DNA from 4 places in the Providencia sp. 2.29 genome. Region 1 is predicted to be linked to each of the others. Evidence: predicted binding sites of a transcription regulator. Region 1 holds the regulator's gene; each other region holds the start of a gene.
The links. The regulator PurR, encoded in region 1, represses purine synthesis genes. The targets are predictions, from matches to a motif close to CANGCAAACGTTTGCNTG.
Positions count from the first base shown of each region.

Region 2: cvpA (colicin V production protein) is a predicted target of PurR. The motif match lies at 3,422-3,439, and genes of this name have one in related genera.
Region 3: purH (bifunctional phosphoribosylaminoimidazolecarboxamide formyltransferase/IMP cyclohydrolase) is a predicted target of PurR. The motif match lies at 3,404-3,421, and genes of this name have one in related genera.
Region 4: purE (5-(carboxyamino)imidazole ribonucleotide mutase) is a predicted target of PurR. The motif match lies at 2,665-2,682, and genes of this name have one in related genera.

Region 1 is NZ_CP065420.1:2,671,237-2,677,309, forward strand. It holds gene I3B46_RS12295 (DUF1289 domain-containing protein) at 1-122, opposite strand, end outside; gene gloA (lactoylglutathione lyase) at 294-701, shown strand; gene rnt (ribonuclease T) at 820-1,461, shown strand; gene I3B46_RS12310 (Grx4 family monothiol glutaredoxin) at 1,542-1,889, opposite strand; gene sodB (superoxide dismutase [Fe]) at 2,591-3,169, shown strand; gene cydH (cytochrome bd-I oxidase subunit CydH) at 3,245-3,328, opposite strand; gene purR (HTH-type transcriptional repressor PurR) at 3,598-4,623, shown strand; gene punR (DNA-binding transcriptional activator PunR) at 4,624-5,529, opposite strand; gene punC (purine nucleoside transporter PunC) at 5,653-6,073, shown strand, end outside.
Region 2 is NZ_CP065420.1:1,789,426-1,795,498, forward strand. It holds gene I3B46_RS07925 (DedA family protein) at 1-203, shown strand, start outside; gene accD (acetyl-CoA carboxylase, carboxyltransferase subunit beta) at 363-1,346, shown strand; gene folC (bifunctional tetrahydrofolate synthase/dihydrofolate synthase) at 1,339-2,628, shown strand; gene dedD (cell division protein DedD) at 2,634-3,314, shown strand; gene cvpA (colicin V production protein) at 3,494-3,997, shown strand; gene purF (amidophosphoribosyltransferase) at 4,012-5,529, shown strand; gene I3B46_RS07955 (nuclease) at 5,668-6,073, opposite strand, start outside.
Region 3 is NZ_CP065420.1:429,376-435,448, forward strand. It holds gene I3B46_RS01860 (DUF1481 domain-containing protein) at 1-120, shown strand, start outside; gene purD (phosphoribosylamine--glycine ligase) at 322-1,605, opposite strand; gene purH (bifunctional phosphoribosylaminoimidazolecarboxamide formyltransferase/IMP cyclohydrolase) at 1,622-3,211, opposite strand; rRNA gene I3B46_RS01875 (16S ribosomal RNA) at 3,901-5,440, shown strand; tRNA gene I3B46_RS01880 (tRNA-Ile) at 5,504-5,580, shown strand; tRNA gene I3B46_RS01885 (tRNA-Ala) at 5,716-5,791, shown strand.
Region 4 is NZ_CP065420.1:1,347,407-1,353,479, reverse strand. It holds gene cysS (cysteine--tRNA ligase) at 1-967, opposite strand, end outside; gene ppiB (peptidylprolyl isomerase B) at 1,377-1,871, shown strand; gene I3B46_RS06010 (UDP-2,3-diacylglucosamine diphosphatase) at 1,886-2,635, shown strand; gene purE (5-(carboxyamino)imidazole ribonucleotide mutase) at 2,764-3,279, shown strand; gene purK (5-(carboxyamino)imidazole ribonucleotide synthase) at 3,279-4,361, shown strand; gene I3B46_RS05995 (MFS transporter) at 4,464-5,714, shown strand; gene I3B46_RS05990 (esterase-like activity of phytase family protein) at 5,805-6,073, opposite strand, start outside.

The DNA of each region.
Region 1 (6,073 bases):
TTTAACCATCCGAAACGTTCTTCCCTAGAGCGAAAGCAACCACGGCAATAACCTTGCTCATTGGCTTGGCAAATCCCACGACAAGGGCTTTGAATTTCAAAAAACTCGAGTTGCTCTGCCATACTGATATCACCTAACTAAAAACACCAATTAATGATATACTCCACTAATACGATTATATCTATTATTTGTTCAATAAATAAACCTATTTCATTGTGTTAAAGATAATAGGTACGTTATATTAGTCGTTAAAACGATTCAGTTTCATTTAGTTAATTCAAGGGAGTTCTCTTATGCGCTTACTACATACCATGTTACGTGTGACGGATATGCAGCGTTCAATTGATTTTTACACGAAGGTTCTCGGTATGCGTCTACTGCGTACCAGTGAAAACCCTGAGTATAAATATTCATTGGCATTCGTGGGTTACAGTGACGAAAGTGAAGGTGCCGTAATTGAGCTCACCTATAACTGGGGGGTTGATAGTTACGAATTAGGCACAGCTTATGGCCATATTGCCCTCGGTGTCGATAACGTCGCTCAGACCTGTGAAGATATCCGCCGTGCAGGTGGAAATGTGACACGTGAAGCAGGCCCAGTCAAAGGTGGTAGTACAATTATTGCTTTTGTAGAAGACCCTGATGGGTACAAAATCGAGCTAATTGAGAACAAAAGTGCTAGCAAAGGCCTCGGTAATTAATTCATTTCGATTCTTAAGTCACTAGGCAGTTCATATGCTGCCTAGTGTGAGTTTATCTGCAAAACTTTTCGGTTTTTGGCATAATAACCAACAACCGGAAACCTAAAATGAAAGCCTAATGTCTGATAAAAATAATCCTAACGCACTGGTTAGCCGCTTCAGGGGCTATTACCCTGTTGTCATTGATGTAGAAACTGGTGGGTTTAATGCCAAAACGGATGGTCTACTTGAAATTGCCGCCATCACGCTCAAAATGGATAAAGATGGCTGGTTATCGCCTGATGAAACACTTCATTTTCATGTTGAACCCTTTGAAGGGGCTAATTTAGAACCCGCTGCGTTAGCTTTTACGGGGATTGACCCAACTAACCCTTTACGTGGTGCTGTTAGTGAGTATGAAGCACTGCATGCCATTTTTAAAATGGTACGAAAAGGGATGAAAGCGACCGATTGTAATCGAGCTATCATTGTGGCTCACAACGCCACATTCGACCACAGCTTTGTCATGAATGCCGCTGAACGTGCGGGTTTAAAACGTAACCCTTTCCACCCTTTTGCGACTTTTGATACCGCTGCATTAAGTGGCCTTGTTTTTGGGCAAACGATTTTAGCTAAGGCCTGTGTCGCAGCAGGGATCCCTTTCGACGGTAAACAGGCTCACGGCGCTTTGTATGATACAAACCGCACTGCTCTTCTTTTTTGTGAGTTAGTTAATAAGTGGAAAAAGCTCGGTGGATGGCCACCAGCGGAGCAAGAGTAAAAAATAGCCGTATCCGAAATAGAAAGACCGTATTAGTCTAAACGCTTAATACGGTCTTTTTAGATACATTAATGACGAGATTACTCAGCTTTCGTCTCATCAGCAGGACGGTACTTGTCTGCTGTTTCTTTAATCAGTGACTGTAATTCACCACGCTGATACATTTCCATGATGATATCACAACCACCTACTAATTCACCGTCAACCCATAATTGGGGAAATGTTGGCCAATTTGCGTATTTTGGTAGCTCTGCACGGATATCTGGATTTTGCAGGATATCGACATAAGCGAAACGTTCACCACAAGCAGATAACGCTTGAACTGCCTGAGCAGAAAAACCGCAGCTAGGAAGCTTAGGAGAGCCTTTCATATACAGCAGGATTGGGTTTTCTTTAATCTGGCGTTCGATTCTTTCAATTGTCGTCATTTTTACTTCCTTAACATTAATATAATTAGTATATTTCTTGTTTTTCAATCAGATAAAAAATACAGAACAAAAAACATACTACATAATACTACATTTCACTCTTAATACATCAATGAGTTAAGCTGCGATTACGAATGAAAAAGAGGGGTGTTAAGCCCCTCCTTTGGTTTGCTTGTATTGTGACTTATTTATGATTCAAGTCAAATAAATCTACTACCTAGCACGCTCCCTGCTCTGCATCACTCTTTTCCTACCATACTCTCCCGCAATGATAAAAAACCAACGAATAACAGTCTCACTGAACTATCAGCTTATCTCACAAATTTATTTGGTATTAGGGAACAATCAGGAGAGCGACGGTAGTTATGAGCTAACTACACGTTAGTCATCCACCCGCTATTGAAAAGCCATACGTTCATCTCCCCGTTTACAGTTACGGTGAAACTCTGCTGATAAAATAATATCCCTATGATTTTACGGTGTATTTATCAGTAAGATTTGTTAAGATAACCCTATAATGACTAAGCCTACAATCAGGCAGCCATATCGTGCTATTATTAATATATTAAATAATAGTTCATGCCGCATAAATGTTCAGTTTATGCACATTAACAGCATGATCATGGCTATAAAAATATTCGCTCAACTTTATGAGCACTACACCCATATGTGTTGTTTTACACCTAAACAAGGAGTACGCAATGTCTTTTGAACTACCCGCTCTACCTTATGCTAAGAATGCTCTAGAACCTTATATCTCGGAAGAAACACTCGAGTACCATTATGGTAAACACCATAATACCTATGTTGTTAACCTGAATAACTTAGTCAAAGGTACTGCTTTCGAAGGTAAATCACTGGAAGAGATCATTAAAACCTCAGATGCTGGTATTTTTAACAATGCGGCACAAGTTTGGAATCACACTTTCTACTGGAACTGCTTAGCGCCAAACGCTGGCGGGGAACCAACAGGTAAAGTCGCAGAAGCGATTAACAAAGCATTTGGTTCTTTCGCTGAATTTAAACAGCAGTTCACTGATGCAGCAACCAAAAACTTTGGTGCTGGTTGGACTTGGTTAGTTAAAAAAACTGATGGCAGCTTAGCGATTGTAAATACCTCTAACGCTGGCACCCCTATCTCTGGTGATGACAAACCTCTTCTTACTGTCGATATTTGGGAGCACGCCTACTATATTGACTACCGCAATGCACGTCCTAAGTATTTAGAGAACTTCTGGGCGCTGGTTAATTGGAAATTTGTTGAAGAAAATCTAGCTTAATTGATTTTTATCACTAACAATAAGGGCGAGTATTCACTCGCCCTTATTCATTCTACCTTTATTTAAAAGGCAAAATTAGAAAATATGTACTGCAAAAGCAATGATCACAGCCAAAGAACCTAACGCTGCTAATAATCCAAATTTAAAATCTGTATCCATGAGTTCCTCTCATCAAACGAACAGTTAACCAGCAACATAACCATAACTTTAACATGGTTAAATAAGTATGACATGACGATTTATAAAAACCAGTGTCTATATCACAGGTTATAACATCAATTATTTCTTTTGTTTTTGCGCTAGATCAGACAAAATCGATAACAAATCGCTAAATTATTGCCAGTTAAGGTACTATGCCTCAATATGCTGGTAATTTTTAATAAGAATTCATGACAAGACCGCTTATTGGTCAGGAGTTTTTTTTCCCCATGGCAACGATTAAAGATGTGGCGAAGCGCGCTGGCGTCTCCACCACAACCGTATCCCATGTAATTAACAAAACACGCTTTGTAGCCGATGATACTAAGGCTGCTGTTTGGGCTGCAATAAAAGAACTCAATTATTCGCCGAGTGCCGTTGCTCGTAGTTTGAAAGTTAATCATACAAAATCCATCGGCTTGCTCGCGACATCGAGTGAGGCACCTTATTTTGCTGAGGTCATTGAGTCTGTTGAAAACAGTTGTTATGAGAAAGGCTATACTCTAATTTTATGTAATTCGCATAATAACTTAGGTAAACAACAAGCTTATTTACAGATGCTGGCACAAAAACGTGTCGATGGCCTACTCGTCATGTGTTCTGAATATCCTGATAAACTAATCAATATGTTAGAAGATTACCGTAACATCCCAATGGTCGTTATGGATTGGGGAACATCACGCGGTGACTTTACTGACAGTATCATTGATAATTCATTCCATGGCGGCTATCTCGCGGGTCGTTACTTAATTGACCGAGGCCATCGCGATATTGCGGTGATCCCCGGCTCTTTGGAAAGAAATACAGGGATTGGGCGGCTCACTGGCTTTAAAAAGGCCATGGAAGAGGCGAAGGTCACTTTACGTGACGAATGGATTGTTCAAGGCGACTTTGAACCTGAGTCAGGCTATAAAGCCATGATGCAAATTTTGAGTAATAAGCAAAAACCCACTGCCGTATTCTGTGGTGGTGACATCATGGCGATGGGCGCCATTTGTGCCGCTGACGAAATGGGGCTACGGGTTCCTCAAGATATTTCCATTATAGGTTATGATAATGTGCGCAATGCACGTTATTTCACCCCTGCATTAACCACAATACATCAACCTAAAGAACGCTTAGGCCAAATGGCATTCGCTATGTTACTAGATCGCATAGTGAATAAACGTGAAGATGCACAAACAATCGAAGTGCATCCACGTTTAGTTGAACGGCGCTCAGTGGCTGATGGTCCGTTCATCGATTACCGCCGCTAATTAAGGAGCTAGCCATTCGGCGTTGAGTGTTTCACTGTCTCCTAAGTATTCAAGTAACCAACTCAACGCCGGTGAGGTATTTTTTTCAACCCAAGTTAAACAGCATGGGCTTGGCGGAAACGGCTGTGTTAATTGTAATGGCACAAGCTTTCCAGCGTCACAAAATGGCGCTCCGCGGTGTTCAGGTACCATCCCAACACATAACCCATTCACTAAACACGCCATTCCATTTTCCCAAAATGGCACGACTAAACGCCGCTGGTTATCTAGTGCCCATGTATCGCGTTTGGGTAGGTTCCTTGATGTATCTTCAAGGCACAGACTTGGGTATTCACGCATTTGGTCATCCGTTAATCCTCCCTTTAACTGCGCTAATGGGTGGTTAGGACTGGCAACACATAACCATGACATAAACCCCATATCACGAAAACTATAGCGTTCGCCGATCGGTGAGGCGCGTGTTGCACCAATAGCCACATCGACACGCCCATCCGCAAGCGCATCCCAAACACCGTTAAAAACTTCAGGATGGATATACAACTCAATGTCTGGGAAGTGGCGATAGAAATCGAGGATCAATTGCTCCGTTCGTTGAGGTTTCACTATGCAGTCAACCGCAATACTAAACTGCCCTCGCCAGCCATTTGCGGCTTGCTGACACTGGTGGCGTGTCTGTGTCATTTTTTTGATAACAGATCGACTTTGCTTGATAAATATTTCCCCAGCCTCTGTTAAAACAACATCGCGGTGACGGCGCTCAAATATCGGTACTGCAAGCCATTCCTCGACTTGCTTGACCGTATAGCTAATCGCAGAAGGCACTCGGTGAAGCTCCTCTGCTGCACCACTAAAACTCCCAGTTCTTGCAACTGCATCAATCACTTCTAAGGAATGAGCTGACCACATAACGATACCTTTCAAAAATTTTGATAGCACATTCCAAATATTACCGTTTCACAATGTAAAAATACAACCTATACAATAGGGTATCTATTAACAATTTTGTAAATTTTAGATAAGTAATCTGCCATGACAAATACAGCGACAAAAAACTCCCCAGGCTTTATGTTCTACCTTGCTGGGTTGAGTATGCTAGGGTTCTTAGCTATTGATATGTATCTTCCCGCATTTGGGTCAATGCAAACTGCATTAAATACTTCTGAAGGCGCAATTAGTGCTTCTCTAAGTATCTTCTTAGGGGGATTTGCCCTTGCTCAACTGCTATGGGGGCCTTTATCGGATAAGCTAGGTCGTAAACCGATCCTCATTGCCGGTTTGTCACTCTTTATTTTAAGTTGTTTAGGGATGTTATGGGTCACCAGTGCAACACAACTGCTTATCTTACGTTTTTTACAGGCAATTGGCGTCTGTAGTGCAGCCGTTCTTTGGCAAGCACTAGTTATCGACCGTTATGACTCCTCTAGTACGCAAAAAGTGTTTGCGACCATTA
Region 2 (6,073 bases), 880 kb from region 1:
CAGGGGCGTTATTATGGGTACTGTCATTCACTTATGCAGGTTATCTGTTTGGTGATCTACCCGTTATACAACAGAATTTGAAATTATTGATAGTGGCAATTATCTTTATTTCAATTCTTCCGGGGGTGATCGAAGTGATTCGTCATCGTCGTGCAGCCGCGAAAGAAAAACGTGTTGCGGTTGAAAAAAGTGATAATCCATAACGGATTTAAAAGTTTTTATCCACAGTGGTGTACCATTGTGGTTTAATGGCACAAAATTACATACTGGCGTTTTACCTGAGTGAGTTGATGTGGCAATTATTTTTGTTGCTTGAATTCGCTAAGGAAAGTCAGAGATCAATCAGACGAAAAGGTCCATTAATGAGCTGGATTGAAAAAATATTAAAAAAAGGTAACTTGACCCAATCAAACAAAGTCAACATCCCAGAGGGTGTTTGGACAAAATGTGATAGCTGTGGGCAAGTCCTCTATGGGGCTGAATTAGAGCGTAACTTACAAGTATGCCCTAAATGTGATCATCACATGCGTATTCATGCACGCCAGCGTCTTGAAGCTTTCCTCGATGAAAACTCGACAACAGAATTAGGCAGTGAGCTTGAGCCAAAAGATGCGCTGAAGTTCCGTGATTCCAAAAAATATAAAGATAGACTCTCAGCGGCTCAAAAAGAGACCGGTGAAAAAGATGCTATCGTCGTAATGAAAGGAACGTTAAAAGGGATGCCAGTTGTCGTGGCGGCTTTTGAGTTCTCTTTCATGGGAGGCTCTATGGCTTCCGTGGTAGGTGCACGTTTTGTGCGTGCGGTTGAACAAGCTCTAGAAGATAACTGCCCATTGGTTTGTTTCTCTGCTAGTGGCGGTGCGCGTATGCAAGAAGCGCTGTTATCACTGATGCAAATGGCAAAAACCAGCGCGGCATTGGCCAAAATGCAAGAGCGTGGGTTACCTTACATTTCTGTGTTAACTGACCCAACCATGGGGGGGGTTTCTGCAAGTTTGGCGATGCTAGGTGATATCAACGTGGCTGAACCAAAAGCGCTGATCGGTTTTGCAGGTCCTCGCGTTATCGAGCAAACTGTGCGTGAAAAGCTACCTCAAGGCTTCCAGCGTAGTGAGTTCTTACTGGAAAAAGGGGCGATTGATATGATTGTTCGTCGCCCTGAAATGCGTGATACCTTGGCAGATGTATTGGCAATGTTGACTAACAAGCCAAGTTTTAATACCACTGAAGATACATTAGTCGTCGAAGAAGAGGATGTGAAAATCGATATCGCCAGTGACGATGCTGTCATCGATGCTCCTGAGCAAGTAAAGGACTCTGCTAAGCATAAAAAAGATGATGAATAATCAGTTTACAATCCCTAATGCCGAGTCTCCGCTGGAGGCTTGGCTCTCTTATCAGACAAACTTGCACAGCCAAAATATTGATATGGGGCTAGAGCGAGTTGGCTTAGTCGCCCGCAAAATGGGTTTAACACAACCCGCACCTCGCGTCATTACCGTCGGTGGTACTAATGGTAAAGGTACAACCTGCCATACGATTGAATCTATTTTGATGGCTGCCGGTCTGAAAGTCGGTGTTTACAGCTCACCACACCTTGTTCGTTATACGGAACGTGTTCGTATCCAAGGTTCGGAATTGGCCGAGTCCGACTTTTGCCGTGCCTTTGCCGAGATTGAACAAGAGCGAGGCGATATCTCTTTAACCTATTTTGAATATGGCACGCTGGCGGCATTAACGTTATTTAAGCAAGCCTCATTGGATGTCGTGATCCTTGAAGTGGGTTTAGGTGGTCGCTTGGATGCGACGAATATCGTCGATGCAGATGTCGCGGCGGTGACCAGTATTGCACTCGACCATACCGATTGGTTAGGGTCAGATAGGGAACATATCGGTTTTGAGAAAGCGGGTATATTCCGCGGTGGTCGCTATGCGGTTGTCGGTGAACCTGATATGCCTCAGTCAATTGGTCAACATGCCGAAAATATCGGTGCGTTGCTGTTTCGTCGGGATAAAGATTGGTCATTTGAACAACAGCAAGATTGTTGGGCATGGCAGAGTCGTCAATGCCAATGGCTGAATTTACCACTACCTAATGTGCCGTTAGCAAATGCAGCGACCGCATTGGGGGTGATATGTTGCCTTAAAGAGATTGATAGCCAACTTGCGACTAAAATCACTGATCAGGCAATTCATGACGGCTTGCGATCGGCTCAGTTACCGGGGCGCTTCCAAATTATTGGTGAAAAGCCATTAATGATTTTGGATGTCGCGCATAACCCGCACGCTGCTGGATATTTGATAAACCGCTTAGCACAACTGCCTGCTGTGGAAGGGCGTCGTGTCAGAGCCGTGGTGGGAATGCTTGGAGATAAAGATATTCAAGGTACACTCACCTGTTTATCAGAGCAAGTGACGGATTGGTATGTGGCTCCTCTTACTGAGTTTCGTGGGGCGCCTGCCTCGCAGTTGAGTCAATATCTTGATTCACCACAAGTATTTGATTCAGTCGATGACGCGTGGCAAAAAGCGTGCCTTGATGCAACAGATAACGACATCATTGTTGTTTGTGGCTCATTCCATACGGTCGCTCACGTAATGATGTTGTTAGAAAATTCAAAAGGATAAAATCGGTGGCGAGTAAATTTCAGAATCGTCTTGTCGGTGCCATTGTTTTAATCGCGGCGGGGGTCATTGTATTGCCTGCGCTACTTGATGGCGATAAGAAATATAATGAAAATGAATTTGCGGCCATTCCTATTATTCCTAAACCTGGTGATGAACAGGATATCGAAGCTATTGCACCGCTGGCACAAAATCCGGCGTCAGGCCAAGCTTCTGAGGCTATGCTGTCAGAAGCGATTTCCGAGCAGAAGCAGGAGGAGCAACAGCGACAGCGTGAGCAACAAGCCGCTGCAAATTCTGCCTCTCAACCTCAAGAGGTGCCGAATATCCCTGCTGAGGCACCTAAACAGGTGGAGCCAAAGCCTGAACCTAAACCAACGCCAAAACCTGAGGTTAAAGTAGAGCCGAAGCCAAAACCTGAGCCTAAGCCAGAAGTACAGGCCCCACAAGGTAAAGCTTTTGTGGTACAGCTTGGGGCGTTGAAAAATGCAGCAAAAGTTGAGGAAATTGTCGCAAAATTGAGGTTGTCAGGGTATCAGGTTTATACCGTACCTTCACGGCCAGTCAATGGGCAACTGACGCGAATTTTTGTCGGACCAGAAGCTTCAAGGCAATTGTTAGAAGGCGCACTGCCTGAGCTACGTTCAATCACGGGGCTACAGGGAGAGATTAGGGCTTTTAAGCCATGATATTAAAATAGGAATATCACAAAAAGCCTGAGCTTTTAATCAATTACAGCGGCGAAGATGAATTTTTCTTTTCGCCGCTGGTTTTTTTAAATTGTATGTAAATTGGTTACGCAAACGTTTTCGTTTTCTGTTAGAATGCACTCCAGCCACTGCCGTGGGTGCGAATTTTGGAATAAGATATGGTCTGGTTAGATTACGCAATTATTGCCATCATTGGCTTCTCGGCATTGGTAAGCCTGATCCGTGGGTTTGTTCGAGAGGCGTTGTCACTAATCACATGGGGTTGTGCTTTTTTTGTGGCTAGTACATTTTATCCTTACTTGGCGGAATACTTTACGCGCTTTGAGGATATACTGGTACGAAATGGTATCGCCATTGCAGCATTATTTATTGCGACATTAATTGTCGGTGCTGTTGTGAACTATGTCATTAGTTCTCTGGTTCAAAAGACTGGCTTATCGGGTACAGATCGTGTTCTGGGGATCTGCTTCGGAGCGTTGCGTGGGGTATTGATTGTATCGGCATTACTCTTTTTTCTCGATACTTTTACGCCTCTACCTCAAAGTGAGGATTGGCAACGTTCGGAACTTATTCCGCAGTTCAGTCATATAATCAGGTGGTTCTTTGACTACCTGCAAAATGCGTCAAGTTTCCTACCGGAGAATATTTCTCCGTCTGGCTGATGAGGAAAGACTAAATGTGCGGTATTGTCGGTATCGCCGGTGTTACGCCGGTTAACCAATCAATTTATGATGCTTTGACGGTGCTTCAGCACCGTGGGCAAGATGCAGCAGGGATTGCTACCATTGATGGCAAAAATAATATTCGCTTACGTAAAGCGAATGGCCTCGTCAAAGATGTCTTTGAAACGAGGCACATGCTCCGACTACAAGGTAATATGGGGATCGGTCATGTCCGTTACCCAACCGCAGGTAGTTCGAGTGCATCAGAAGCGCAGCCCTTCTATGTGAATTCACCTTTTGGTATCACCCTTGCTCATAATGGTAATCTGACAAATGCGCATGAATTAACGCGCCGTTTATTTGAAACCGCCCGCCGCCATGTCAACACAACCTCCGACTCTGAGATTTTGTTGAACATCTTGGCTTATGAATTAGACCGTTTTGACCACTTTCCGTTAGAGCCAGACAATGTGTTTACGGCGGTTGCGGCAATGCATAAAAGGTTGCGTGGCGCATACGCATGTGTTGCATTGATTATTGGGCACGGTATGTTGGCGTTTCGTGACCCTTATGGTATCCGGCCATTGGTCTTGGGGCGCCGCATATTAGAAAACGGCGCACAAGAGTACATGGTCGCTTCAGAAAGTGTTGCGTTGGATACGTTAGGCTTTGAATTCTTACGTGATGTCGCACCCGGTGAAGCGGTTTATGTGACAGAGCAGGGGCAGTTGTATACTCGCCAATGTGCAGAAAACCCACAATTAACGCCTTGTTTATTTGAATACGTCTATTTTGCTCGTCCAGACTCTTTTATTGATAAGATCTCGGTTTACAATGCGAGACTACGTATGGGGCAGAAATTAGGTGCTAAAATTGCCCGTGAATGGGAAGATCTGCAAATTGATGTGGTTATTCCAATTCCAGAAACCTCTTGCGATATCGCCCTAGAAATTGCCCACATATTAGATAAACCATATCGCCAAGGATTTGTCAAAAATCGCTATGTGGGGCGCACCTTTATCATGCCAGGCCAGCAGGAGCGTCGTAAGTCGGTGCGTCGTAAGCTCAATGCAAATCGTGCAGAGTTTCGTGATAAAAACGTATTGTTAGTGGATGACTCTATCGTGCGTGGCACGACCTCAGAGCAGATTGTCGAACTCGCTCGTGAAGCTGGCGCGAAAAACGTCTATTTTGCTTCCGCTGCACCAGAAGTGCGCTTCCCAAATGTGTATGGCATTGATATGCCGAACGCGAATGAATTGATCGCCCATGGGCGTGAAGTCGATGAAATTCGTAAACTGATTGGGGCAGATGGATTAATTTTCCAAGATCTGAATGACTTGGTTGATGCCGTTCGTGAAGAGAATCCAGAAATTAATGAGTTCGAGTGCTCTGTATTTGATGGTATCTATGTCACAAAAGATATTGATCAAACTTATTTAGATTATTTAGAAAATCTCCGTAAAGACGATGAATTAAAAATTAAAGATCAAAATGAAATTGAGAACCTAGAAATTTATAACGAAGGTTAATCATTTCTTTATACATATTAAGAATGCCAGCGAGATGATTGCTGGCGTTTTTCTATGCACAATAAAAGTCTCTCACATCATGTGAAAGACTTCTATATAAAAGGCAGCCCTCTATGCGGATGGTTATGATTTATTCTATTAATTGGATAATTCATCCCAAAATTCAATAGATTGAGATGAAACTAATTTTGCTATAGTCATTGGTGATTCTTTATTTATAAAAAGAGTACCAAGCCCCCTAAAAAATAATATAAAATCAGATGCAATTTGTTCAAAGTCATCCATTGATGACTCATTTGTCATAGAAAAAACCTCACCTGTATTAACATTTAAAATTATGGTATAAGGATCGGATATTGCTATAACAATAAATTCAGCAGGTCTATTTTTTCCAGTCCACCATTTATTAACATTATCTCTATCATTTATGCTAACTAACATATTAAGGTAATCAGAGCCATTACCGAATGAGATATTACATAGCGAAAAATTATCTAAATTGTAGCTATCTAAAAATGAAGAAAATTTATCAGGGAATGTAATA
Region 3 (6,073 bases), 2.2 Mb from region 1:
ACAAAAGTTTGGCATAAACAGCTGAATATTGCTTGGTTAGAATCCCCTGAAGGGAATCAACTTTTGATGGTTGCGGATACCGATTTTTGCCGCTGGCAGCCTAGTAAAGATTCATTGTAATCTCACCGCTCGTCGTCTTTCGCATCCTAACGTTGTTGGCTTCAGCAACTCACCTCAGTCACATATTTGTGTATACCCCCGAGGATAAATTACTTTGTCGCCTAGTTAGGCTACGAAATACTCAGCGCTTTCGCCTGTTAGAAATAAAAAAGCTGATAAAGCGGCTGTTTATCAGCTTAGTGAGTTTAGCTTCTGTGCTCGCTATTTCAGGCGTGCGACGGCACGATAACCAATATCTTTACGGTAAAAACTGCCATCCCAATGAATATTTTCAGCGGCTTGATAGGCTTTTTGTTGAGCTTGGGCGATATCATTACCGAGTGCTGTGACACAAAGAACACGGCCTCCGGCAGTGATGACCTTATCATCTTTCATTTTAGTGCCAGCATGAAATACTTTGCTATCCGCCATTTCTTCGGTCGGCAAACCGTGGATCACATCACCTTGGCGGTAATCACCTGGATAACCTCCGGCAGCAATTACCACACCGAGAGCAGGGCGTTCATCCCATAAGGAATCTTTACCTGCTAGCTCACCTTTTGCCCCTGCAAGACACAACTCGACTAAATCAGATTGTAAACGCATCATGATAGGTTGAGTTTCAGGATCGCCAAAACGGCAGTTAAATTCGATAACTTTAGGGTTACCAGCCTTATCAATCATTAGACCCGCATAGAGGAAACCTTGATAACGATGCCCCTCGGCATCCATACCTTTTACTGTTGGATAGATGATTTGTTCCATGACACGCTGGTGAATTTCATTTGTCACAACGGGCGCCGGTGAATATGCGCCCATGCCGCCCGTGTTAAGACCTGTATCACCATCACCAACACGTTTATGGTCTTGGCTAGTTGCCATTGGAATGACATTTTCGCCGTCCACCATCACAATAAAACTTGCTTCTTCACCGTCTAAGAACTCTTCAATCACGATACGGTGACCTGCATCACCAAATGCGTTACCAGCAAGCATATCGTGCACAGCATCTTTAGCTTCAGCCAGCGTCATCGCGACAATGACACCTTTACCTGCGGCAAGACCATCAGCCTTAATAACAATCGGTGCGCCGACGTTATCCAGATACGCCAAAGCAGGTTCGATTTCAGTAAAATTTTGGTAAGCGGCTGTCGGTATTTTGTGACGAGCTAAAAAGTCTTTCGTAAAAGCTTTCGAACCTTCGAGCTGTGCGGCGCCTTGAGTCGGACCGAAAATGGTTAGCCCTGCTTTTTGGAACGCATCAACGACCCCAATGACCAGTGGTGCTTCTGGGCCAACAATCGTTAGGCCGATTTGTTGCTCTTTCGCAAATTTTAATAATTCATCGATATCCGTTGCTGAGATAGCCACGTTTTCAAGATTAGGCTCTAATGCAGTTCCAGCATTACCCGGAGCCACATAAACTTTGTCAGCAAGTGGTGATTGTGCGGCTTTCCATGCTAGGGCGTGTTCACGACCACCGCCACCAATAATTAAAATATTCATACTTAACTCCACATGATTAATGGCGGAAATGGCGCATATTAGTGAAAATCATGGCGATGCCGTGCTCGTTAGCCGCTTCAATCACTTCGCTATCGCGGATTGAACCACCTGGCTGGATCACACAGGTCACACCAACGGCTGCCGCTGCATCAATACCGTCACGGAACGGGAAGAATGCGTCGGAGGCCATTGCACAACCTGCAACTTCTAAGCCTTCATCTGCGGCTTTAATACCTGCAATTTTCGCAGAATACACTCGGCTCATTTGCCCTGCACCAATGCCAATAGTCATATCATTTTTGGCATAAACAATCGCGTTCGACTTAACGAATTTAGCGACTTTCCAACAGAATAGAGCATCTTTAAATTCACGCTCAGTGGGTTGGCGTTTAGTCACAACACGTAGCTCGTCAGGTTCAACCATACCGAGGTCACGGTCTTGGACCAATAAACCACCGTTAACACGTTTAAAATCTAATCCTGCAACAGGTTTATCCCACTCACCACATGTAAGAACACGCACATTTTGCTTGGTCGCTAATACTGAAAGAGCATCATCGGCAACCGTTGGTGCAATAATAACTTCTACAAATTGGCGCTCAATAATCGCTTCTGCTGTTGCCTTATCAAGCTGACGGTTAAAGGCAATGATGCCACCAAAAGCAGACGTTGGATCCGTTTTAAACGCGCGATCGTAAGCTGCATGAATATTATTACCAATAGCAACACCGCAAGGGTTGGCATGTTTGACGATAACGCAGGCTGGCTCTTCGAAAGATTTAACACATTCTAAAGCGGCGTCCGTATCAGCAATATTGTTATAAGAGAGAGCCTTACCTTGCAGCTGTGTCGCCGTGGCGATTGATGCCTCTTTAGGGTTCTCTTCTATATAAAAAGCGGCATCTTGGTGACTATTTTCACCGTAACGCATGTCTTGTTTTTTGATAAAGTTTAAATTCAACGTACGAGGGAAACGTCCCGATGGTTGCGTTGTATCGCCATAATAAGGGGTGACTAATTCGCCAAAGTAGTTGGCTATCATACTGTCATAAGCGGCAGTATGTTCGAACGCTTTAATAGCAAGGTCAAAACGAGTAGACCAATTTAAAGAGTTATCGTGGTTATCCAATTCTTCAATGATTTTTTCATAATCATTGCTGTTCACAACAATCGCGACATCTTTATGGTTTTTAGCGGCTGAGCGCACCATTGTGGGGCCGCCGATATCAATATTTTCAACAGCATCTTCTAGGGTACAGTTAGGCTTAGCGACGGTTTGTGCAAAGGGGTACAGATTGACAACAACCATATCAATCGGTTCGATATTATGTTGCTGCATAATGGCATCATCAATGCCACGACGACCTAAAATGCCACCATGAACTTTTGGGTGAAGTGTTTTAACACGACCATCCATCATTTCAGGGAACCCTGTATAGTCTGAAACTTCGGTGACTTTTAACCCTGACTCGGCAAGTAGTTTTGCGGTTCCACCTGTAGAGAGCAGTTCAACACCTCGTTGTGAAAGCGCTTTAGCGAATTCAACAACACCTGTTTTATCAGAAACACTGAGCAGGGCACGACGAATAGGACGAAGCTGTTGCATGAGATAGATCCCTTGGATAAGAAAGCAATAAAACCGTAAGAGTTAGTTTAAAGCGTAAAAACGACGCTTCTTATATATACCTATTTCTGCTGTAACTGTTTAATCACATCAAAATATCAATAGATAGAGATAAGCCACTAACAATTTCAGAACATAAAAATAAAATCAACGATGAATTTTCATGCTAATTGTAACGCAATCGTTTGCGTAATGCGCGTTATATTTTAATTATTTTTATGGTTGTGGATAACTTTGTGGGTAAATCTGTATAAAGGTGCGTTTTGCTGTGGAATGCAGCAATCGAATAAAAAAGTGATAAAAAGGGGTTGCTAGAATTTTCTGACTCCCTATAATGCGCATCCGTTGTCACGACAAACCGCTTCGGTGGTCAGGTTAGAAAAGAAACCAGTGGCAACGAGAGGTGAAAAAAGAAAGAAAAAGTTGAAAATAATCGCTTGACTTTCTCACGAAAAAACGTAGTATACATCACCTCGCGACAACGACCTAACTGGTTAATATCGAAAGATAAAGTCGCAACGCTCTTTAACAATTTATCAGACAATCTGTGTGGGCACTCACAGGACACTATCAAAAAAATATTTGATTTTAAAGTCTTGAAGAGTGACTAACACGTTAATTCATATATGAAAGAATGTAGTCAGTTTAATTCTTTGAGCATCAAACGCTTTTAATTGAAGAGTTTGATCATGGCTCAGATTGAACGCTGGCGGCAGGCCTAACACATGCAAGTCGAGCGGTAACAGGGGAAGCTTGCTTCTCGCTGACGAGCGGCGGACGGGTGAGTAATGTATGGGGATCTGCCCGATAGAGGGGGATAACTACTGGAAACGGTGGCTAATACCGCATAATCTCTTAGGAGCAAAGCAGGGGACCTTCGGGCCTTGCGCTGTCGGATGAACCCATATGGGATTAGCTAGTAGGTAAGGTAATGGCTTACCTAGGCGACGATCCCTAGCTGGTCTGAGAGGATGATCAGCCACACTGGGACTGAGACACGGCCCAGACTCCTACGGGAGGCAGCAGTGGGGAATATTGCACAATGGGCGCAAGCCTGATGCAGCCATGCCGCGTGTATGAAGAAGGCCCTAGGGTTGTAAAGTACTTTCAGTCGGGAGGAAGGCGTTGATGTTAATACCATCAACGATTGACGTTACCGACAGAAGAAGCACCGGCTAACTCCGTGCCAGCAGCCGCGGTAATACGGAGGGTGCAAGCGTTAATCGGAATTACTGGGCGTAAAGCGCACGCAGGCGGTTAATTAAGTTAGATGTGAAATCCCCGGGCTTAACCTGGGAATGGCATCTAAGACTGGTTAGCTAGAGTCTTGTAGAGGGGGGTAGAATTCCATGTGTAGCGGTGAAATGCGTAGAGATGTGGAGGAATACCGGTGGCGAAGGCGGCCCCCTGGACAAAGACTGACGCTCAGGTGCGAAAGCGTGGGGAGCAAACAGGATTAGATACCCTGGTAGTCCACGCTGTAAACGATGTCGATTTGGAGGTTGTTCCCTAGAGGAGTGGCTTCCGGAGCTAACGCGTTAAATCGACCGCCTGGGGAGTACGGCCGCAAGGTTAAAACTCAAATGAATTGACGGGGGCCCGCACAAGCGGTGGAGCATGTGGTTTAATTCGATGCAACGCGAAGAACCTTACCTACTCTTGACATCCAGAGAATTTAGCAGAGATGCTTAAGTGCCTTCGGGAACTCTGAGACAGGTGCTGCATGGCTGTCGTCAGCTCGTGTTGTGAAATGTTGGGTTAAGTCCCGCAACGAGCGCAACCCTTATCCTTTGTTGCCAGCGATTCGGTCGGGAACTCAAAGGAGACTGCCGGTGATAAACCGGAGGAAGGTGGGGATGACGTCAAGTCATCATGGCCCTTACGAGTAGGGCTACACACGTGCTACAATGGCGTATACAAAGAGAAGCGACCTCGCGAGAGCAAGCGGAACTCATAAAGTACGTCGTAGTCCGGATTGGAGTCTGCAACTCGACTCCATGAAGTCGGAATCGCTAGTAATCGTAGATCAGAATGCTACGGTGAATACGTTCCCGGGCCTTGTACACACCGCCCGTCACACCATGGGAGTGGGTTGCAAAAGAAGTAGGTAGCTTAACCTTCGGGAGGGCGCTTACCACTTTGTGATCCATGACTGGGGTGAAGTCGTAACAAGGTAACCGTAGGGGAACCTGCGGTTGGATCACCTCCTTACCGTTGAAGTGTTTTGTGAAGTGTTCACACAGATTGTCTGATGAAAGAGTCAACGGTATCAATAGGCTTGTAGCTCAGGTGGTTAGAGCGCACCCCTGATAAGGGTGAGGTCGGTGGTTCAAGTCCACTCAGGCCTACCAAAATCGAATGAATGCTACGTTGTATCTCAGCTCGTTTACCTAGTGTAAACGTCGCTAAGCTACGCCTTGCCTTAATTCGATTTCGTTTTTAATCACACCGATTAAAGACGGCGATGATACTGTTAAACCTGTTATGGGGCTATAGCTCAGCTGGGAGAGCGCCTGCCTTGCACGCAGGAGGTCAGCGGTTCGATCCCGCTTAGCTCCACCATAATATTTTTGAATTATTCAGAATAGATTAGTTTTAGTCTATTGCGAATAATTATGCTCTTTAACAATCTGGAACAAGCTGAAAATTGAAACAACGCACATTGTTTATTGCTTAAACAATGTGAGAGTCTCTCAAAATTTCAAACCTGAAATTTTCGGTCATTCAAACGAGTGGCATGAGCGAGCAGGGTGAAATTCAAGGCGGACAGCGCGCAGCAAGCGCAGCGTACAGGAGTACGTGAGCATTGCGAGCACTGCCCAACGCAGAAGTTCACCACGCACA
Region 4 (6,073 bases), 1.3 Mb from region 1:
AGGCAGTATATAAACGTTCTAAGGCTGTACGTGCTTGTTTCAAATTCTCTTCAGTGTAATTAAGTTGGCTACGATAATGACCAGATAGCAAGAAATAGCGCACCGTTTCAGGGTCGTAATACTCAAGCACATCACGGATAGTAAAGAAATTATTCAGTGACTTAGACATTTTTTCACGATCAACCATCACCATTCCTGAGTGCATCCAATAATTCACATAAGGACCATCGTGAGCACAAGATGATTGCGCAATTTCGTTTTCATGATGTGGGAACATCAAATCCGAACCACCGCCGTGAATATCAAAATGGTTACCCAATGCTTTGCTATTCATCGCGGAACATTCAATGTGCCAACCAGGGCGACCTAACCCCCATGGTGATTCCCAGCTAGGCTCGCCTTCTTTTGACATTTTCCAAAGAACGAAGTCCATCGGATTACGTTTTGAATCAGCAACTTCAACACGTGCGCCAGCTTGCAGTTGCTCTAGGTCTTGGCGAGACAATTGACCATAATTTTTATCCGTTTTGACTTCAAACATCACGTCACCGTTATCTGCCACATAAGCGTGACCTCGTTTAATAAGCAGATCGGTGATTTCGATAATTTCATCAATATGCTGGGTGGCTCGCGGCTCACTGTCTGGGCGTAAAATATTTAATGCATCAAAATCTTTATGCATCTCAGCTAACATCCGTGTTGTCAGCGAATCGACGGTTTCATTATTTTCAGCTGCACGTTTGATAATTTTATCGTCAATATCTGTTACATTACGCACATAATTCAGGTCATATCCCAAATAGCGCAAGTAGCGGCTAATCGCATCGAAAGCGACGAAGGTTCGACCATGACCAATATGACACAAGTCATAAATGGTGATACCACACACGTACATCCCTATTTTCCCTGGATGAATGGGTTTAAACTCTTCTTTTTGACGACTCAGTGTATTAAAAATCTGTAGCATCTGAACTATTCCGTTTAATGTGTACGTGTTTTTCCTTACTGGCTTACCTTGATTCAAGCCGCAACACAAACGGCGACTGCCTTTAACGCTAGCCATACATATTGCCTATGCCTAGCCGACTAGTCTGTTGCCGCCCTGTTACACCTTGAATTATTTAGCGTATTACTCGCTCAAGCTATAAGGGGTATCTCAATAATAAGGTATCAACCTGTTAAATAGAGTGATATTGAAACCTGAACATTGCAATAATGCAAGGTTTAACCATAGTGTTTACCTGTCTATTTTTATCACTCGCTGCTTTTACAAACCAGACTGTGACTTCAAGTCAGGTTTCATCTGTGATATAAACTTTCTGACAACAACGCCTTCATAAGAAGGCGCAATAAAACAATTATTCAGGATAGCTATTATGGTTACTTTTCATACCAATCACGGTGATATTGTTATTAAGACTTTTGACGATAAAGCCCCTGTTACTGTCGAAAACTTTTTAAGCTATTGCCGTGAAGGTTTTTACAATAATACCATTTTCCATCGAGTCATTGACGGTTTCATGATCCAAGGCGGCGGCTTTGAGCCAGGCATGAAACAAAAAGCAACAAAAGCACAAATCAAAAACGAAGCTAACAATGGCTTAAAAAATACGCGTGGTACTCTTGCTATGGCACGTACCAACGATCCTCACTCAGCGACAGCACAGTTCTTCATTAACGTTGTTGATAACGACTTCCTTAACTTCCGTTCAGAACGTCCTGAAGGCTGGGGCTATTGTGTCTTTGCTGAAGTTGTAGAAGGCATGGACGTTGTTGACAAAATCAAAGGCGTTGCAACAGGAAACAGCGGTTTCCACCAAGACGTTCCTCGCGAAGATGTTGTGATCGAAAAAGTGACTGTTAGCGAATAATTCGACTCAACAATATGTCCACTTATATCATTGCAGATTTGCATTTGAGTGAAGATGAACCGGCGATCACCGCCGGTTTTATGAATTTTATTCATCAGCAAGCAATTCATGCCGATAGCCTCTATATACTCGGTGATTTTTTCAATTACTGGATTGGTGATGACGATAAAACCCCACTCCACCAGCAAGTCGCCAATGCCCTAACAATGCTCACTGAGCGAGGCATTCCCTGCTACTTTATCCATGGTAATCGAGACTTTTTACTTGGGAAACGTTATGCCAAACAATGTGGTATGACTATACTCAACCAAGAAACATTACTGGAGCTTTATGGTAAACGCGTACTCATTTTACACGGTGATACACTGTGTATTGATGATCAGGCTTATCAAAATTACCGTAAAAAAGTGCATACGCCTTGGATCCAACGCCTATTTTTAGCCCTACCGCTGTTTATTCGCCGGCGGATAGCAGAAAAAATGCGCCAAAACAGCCAATACGCCAGCAGTATGAAGGCCGAATCAATCATGGATGTCAACCCACAAGCGGTGATTAACGCCTTAACAAATTACCAAGCTGATTGGATGATCCATGGGCATACACATCGTCCTGCTATTCATGAAGTGAAGGTTGGTGATAAGTGCTGCTATCGTGGTGTATTAGGAGCATGGCACCATGAAGGCTCCGCATTTGTGATTAACGAACAAGGTATCGAACTTATTTTTTTCCCTTTCGAGCCTGAGACACACTCGACTCGCTCTTAAACCCCCAGTCTGTCTGCTGATATTTTAACCACGCAAACGTTTTCCTTCCCCTTTTACCATGATATGATCGAGGTAATTTATTTTTCCCACCTCACGGTGAAAGTTTATTAACCACAGGATCACATCAAATGACTGCCCAAGTATCTGCACAATCTGCGGCTAAAATCGCCATTGTTATGGGTTCTAAAAGTGACTGGTCAACTATGCAACATGCGGCGGATGTTTTAACTGAGCTGCAAGTGCCCTTTCACGTTGAAATCGTCTCAGCACACCGTACGCCTGATAAATTATTCTCCTTTGCTGAAAAAGCAAAAGCAAATGGCTTTGATGTGATCATTGCTGGTGCAGGTGGCGCGGCACATTTGCCGGGGATGCTAGCTGCGAAAACATTGGTTCCTGTATTAGGTGTTCCTGTGCAAAGTGCGGCTTTAAGCGGTGTCGATAGTCTCTATTCTATTGTGCAAATGCCAAAAGGCATTCCTGTTGGCACATTAGCAATTGGCAAAGCTGGAGCAGCAAATGCGGCATTATTGGCAGCGCAAATTTTAGCAAACACTGACACAGCCTTATTAACACGCCTATCGGCTTGGCGCGAAAGTCAAACTAATGACGTGTTGAACAACCCAGACCCTCGGGAGGCGTAATGAAACCTGTTTGTGTCCTTGGTAATGGTCAATTAGGAAGAATGTTACGCCAAGCAGGTGAACCACTTGGTATCGCGGTGTTTCCTGTTGGTTTAGATGCCGAGCCAGAAGCCGTTCCCTATCAACAAAGTGTCATTACTGCAGAAATTGAGCGCTGGCCTGAGACACCACTGACCAAAGAATTGGCCCGCCATAATGCATTTATTAATCGCGATATTTTCCCTCGCCTAGCTGACAGGTTTCCCCAAAAAAGTCTATTTGATTCATTGGGCCTAGCAACCGCTCCTTGGGCCTGTCTTGAATCCAAAGATCAATGGCCTGAGTTATTCTCAACACTTGGCGATTTTTTGATAGTTAAACGTAGGACTGGTGGCTATGATGGGCGCGGTCAATGGCGTGTTCGCCCTGGTGATGAAGCCAGCCTGCCCGATGAAATCTACGGGGAGTGCATTGTCGAACAAGGTATCCCTTTTGATGCCGAAGTTTCAGTCATTGGCGCACGTAACCGTGCTGGTGAGAGTGTGTTTTATCCGATTACCCATAACCTACATCAAGAAGGGATTTTACGTACCAGCGTAGCGTTTCCGAAGGCAGATAACTCACAGCAAAAACAAGCACAATCCATGTTGAGTACAGTAATGGATGAGTTAGATTATGTTGGCGTGATGGCAATGGAATGCTTTGTGGTTGGTGATAAGTTACTCATCAATGAGCTTGCTCCTCGCGTGCATAACAGCGGCCATTGGACTCAAAATGGTGCCTCTATTAGCCAATTTGAGCTACATTTGAGGGCTATTTTAGATTTACCAATGCCATCACCAGAAGTGTTTAGTCCATCCGTTATGGTTAATTTGATTGGTACTGATGTCAACTCACACTGGCTCAGCCTACCACTCGTACACTTACACTGGTATGAAAAAGAAGTACGCCCAGCCCGCAAGGTTGGTCATTTAAATCTCACGCATAATGCTCCGTCAATGCTTGCTGATACATTAGACGCACTCGTCGATATGTTACCAAATGAGTACAAAAGTGGCATTGAATGGGCAAAAGCAAAATTAAACTGGTACTATGCCCAATAAACAGGGAAAATAGCGCGATACGATGCCCGATATTTTCGGGCATTTTGCGTTTATATCGCTGTCTTTTTTGTGCAAAAAACAGGCAGAGTGACCGGAGTTGACATGGTAGCCTCAAATTCCCCGTTGTTTAGCCCACTTTATCAGTGGAGTATCCTCATTTTGTTAGGGATGGTCTATTTTTTAGCCACCGCGACAACCTTTACCTCGTTAGGTGTTGTTCTCCCCAGTATGATTGAGGAACTGCAATGGAGTTGGACAGAGGCAGGGTTTGGTTTCACGTTATTGGGGTTGACTTGTGGTTTAGCCAGTTTTCTTCCGTCTGTCCTGATCCGTAAAATCGGCGTTCGCCTCACCCTTTTACTCGGTGCTCTCGTCTTTATCGCGGGGTTTTATAGCCTCTATTCGACCGAAACCATCAGTCGCTATTTTCTCGGTACTGCCCTGATAGGTATAGGCTTTACTCTACTCGCGACCGTTCCGGGAACCTATGTTCTTTCTCGCCTATTTGAAAAACAGTCTCTCGCTTTTGGCCTCTATTTTACCATCGGGGGATTAGGGGGCGTCGCGGGGCCTTGGATCTATTTCTATGCGTCAAACCAGTTAGGGTCATGGCGTATGCACTGGGTACTCTGTGCGCTTTATCTCGGTATTGTCACACTGCTGACTATTTTGGTCTTACGCGAAGGTCAACGCGAACGTGAACACGCTAAAAGCGTGGTACAAAAACAGGTCAGTGATGTTAGCAAACCTATTTATCGCACCAAAGAAGTTTGGACAGTACGCCGTGCGCTACGTACTTGGCAATTCTATTTAATCGCAGCAACCTATACCTCATTTTTATGGTGCGGTATTACAGTAAACAGTTTTGCCGTCGCTCATATTGAAGAGCGTGGTTTTGGGATCACCGTAGCTGTTTCATTACTCAGTACCATGGCATTTGTGAACGCATTTTCACGCTTTATTGGCGGTGCGGCGGGCGAATGGTTGGAACCGAAAAAACTGTTAATTGGTAGTTTGATTATTATGATCATTGGGGTTATTTCTCTCAGTATCGCCACCTCTTGGTTATGGTTAATACTGTTTGTGCTCTGTGTTGGTATCGGCTATGGCATGACTTTCTTAGCATCTAGCGTATTATTATCGAACTATTTTGGCAGAGGCCCCTATTTAGAGTTATTTTCTGTCGTTAATTTGCTATCGACCCTCGCTTGCTTAGCCCCCTTTATTGCTGGTGCTATTAAAGATTATACGCACAGTTTCACGCCGGCATTTCTTATTATTGTGGCTCCCGTTATTGTGGTGCTAATGTTTACATTAATGATGAAGCCGCCTGAGTTATCCGCTAAAAAATAATGGTGGCGGTAAAAATCACGATGTTTACAATTGGCGATAAATAAAAAAGCTCGGGCTACTCCCCGAGCAAAATCAATATAGACAAGGAAATTAAGGATTTAACAACGCAGGCACTTTCAATAAAATAAATTCGTTATCATCCGCTTGGTTCGGTTCGCGACTGGATGAGAATGGATAATTATTATCGTTGCCAACAATGATGTGTTCACCGTCGACAACATCCACATTTTCAATTGTAAAGAATGGGAAGGTAAATACGCCATTATTCAATGGTTTCTTCGCGACGCCTTCAGGATCTTTAATATTCATTAAGTCTACATAGGCTTGCTTATTAACTGGCTTACCTTGGTTTTTATCGG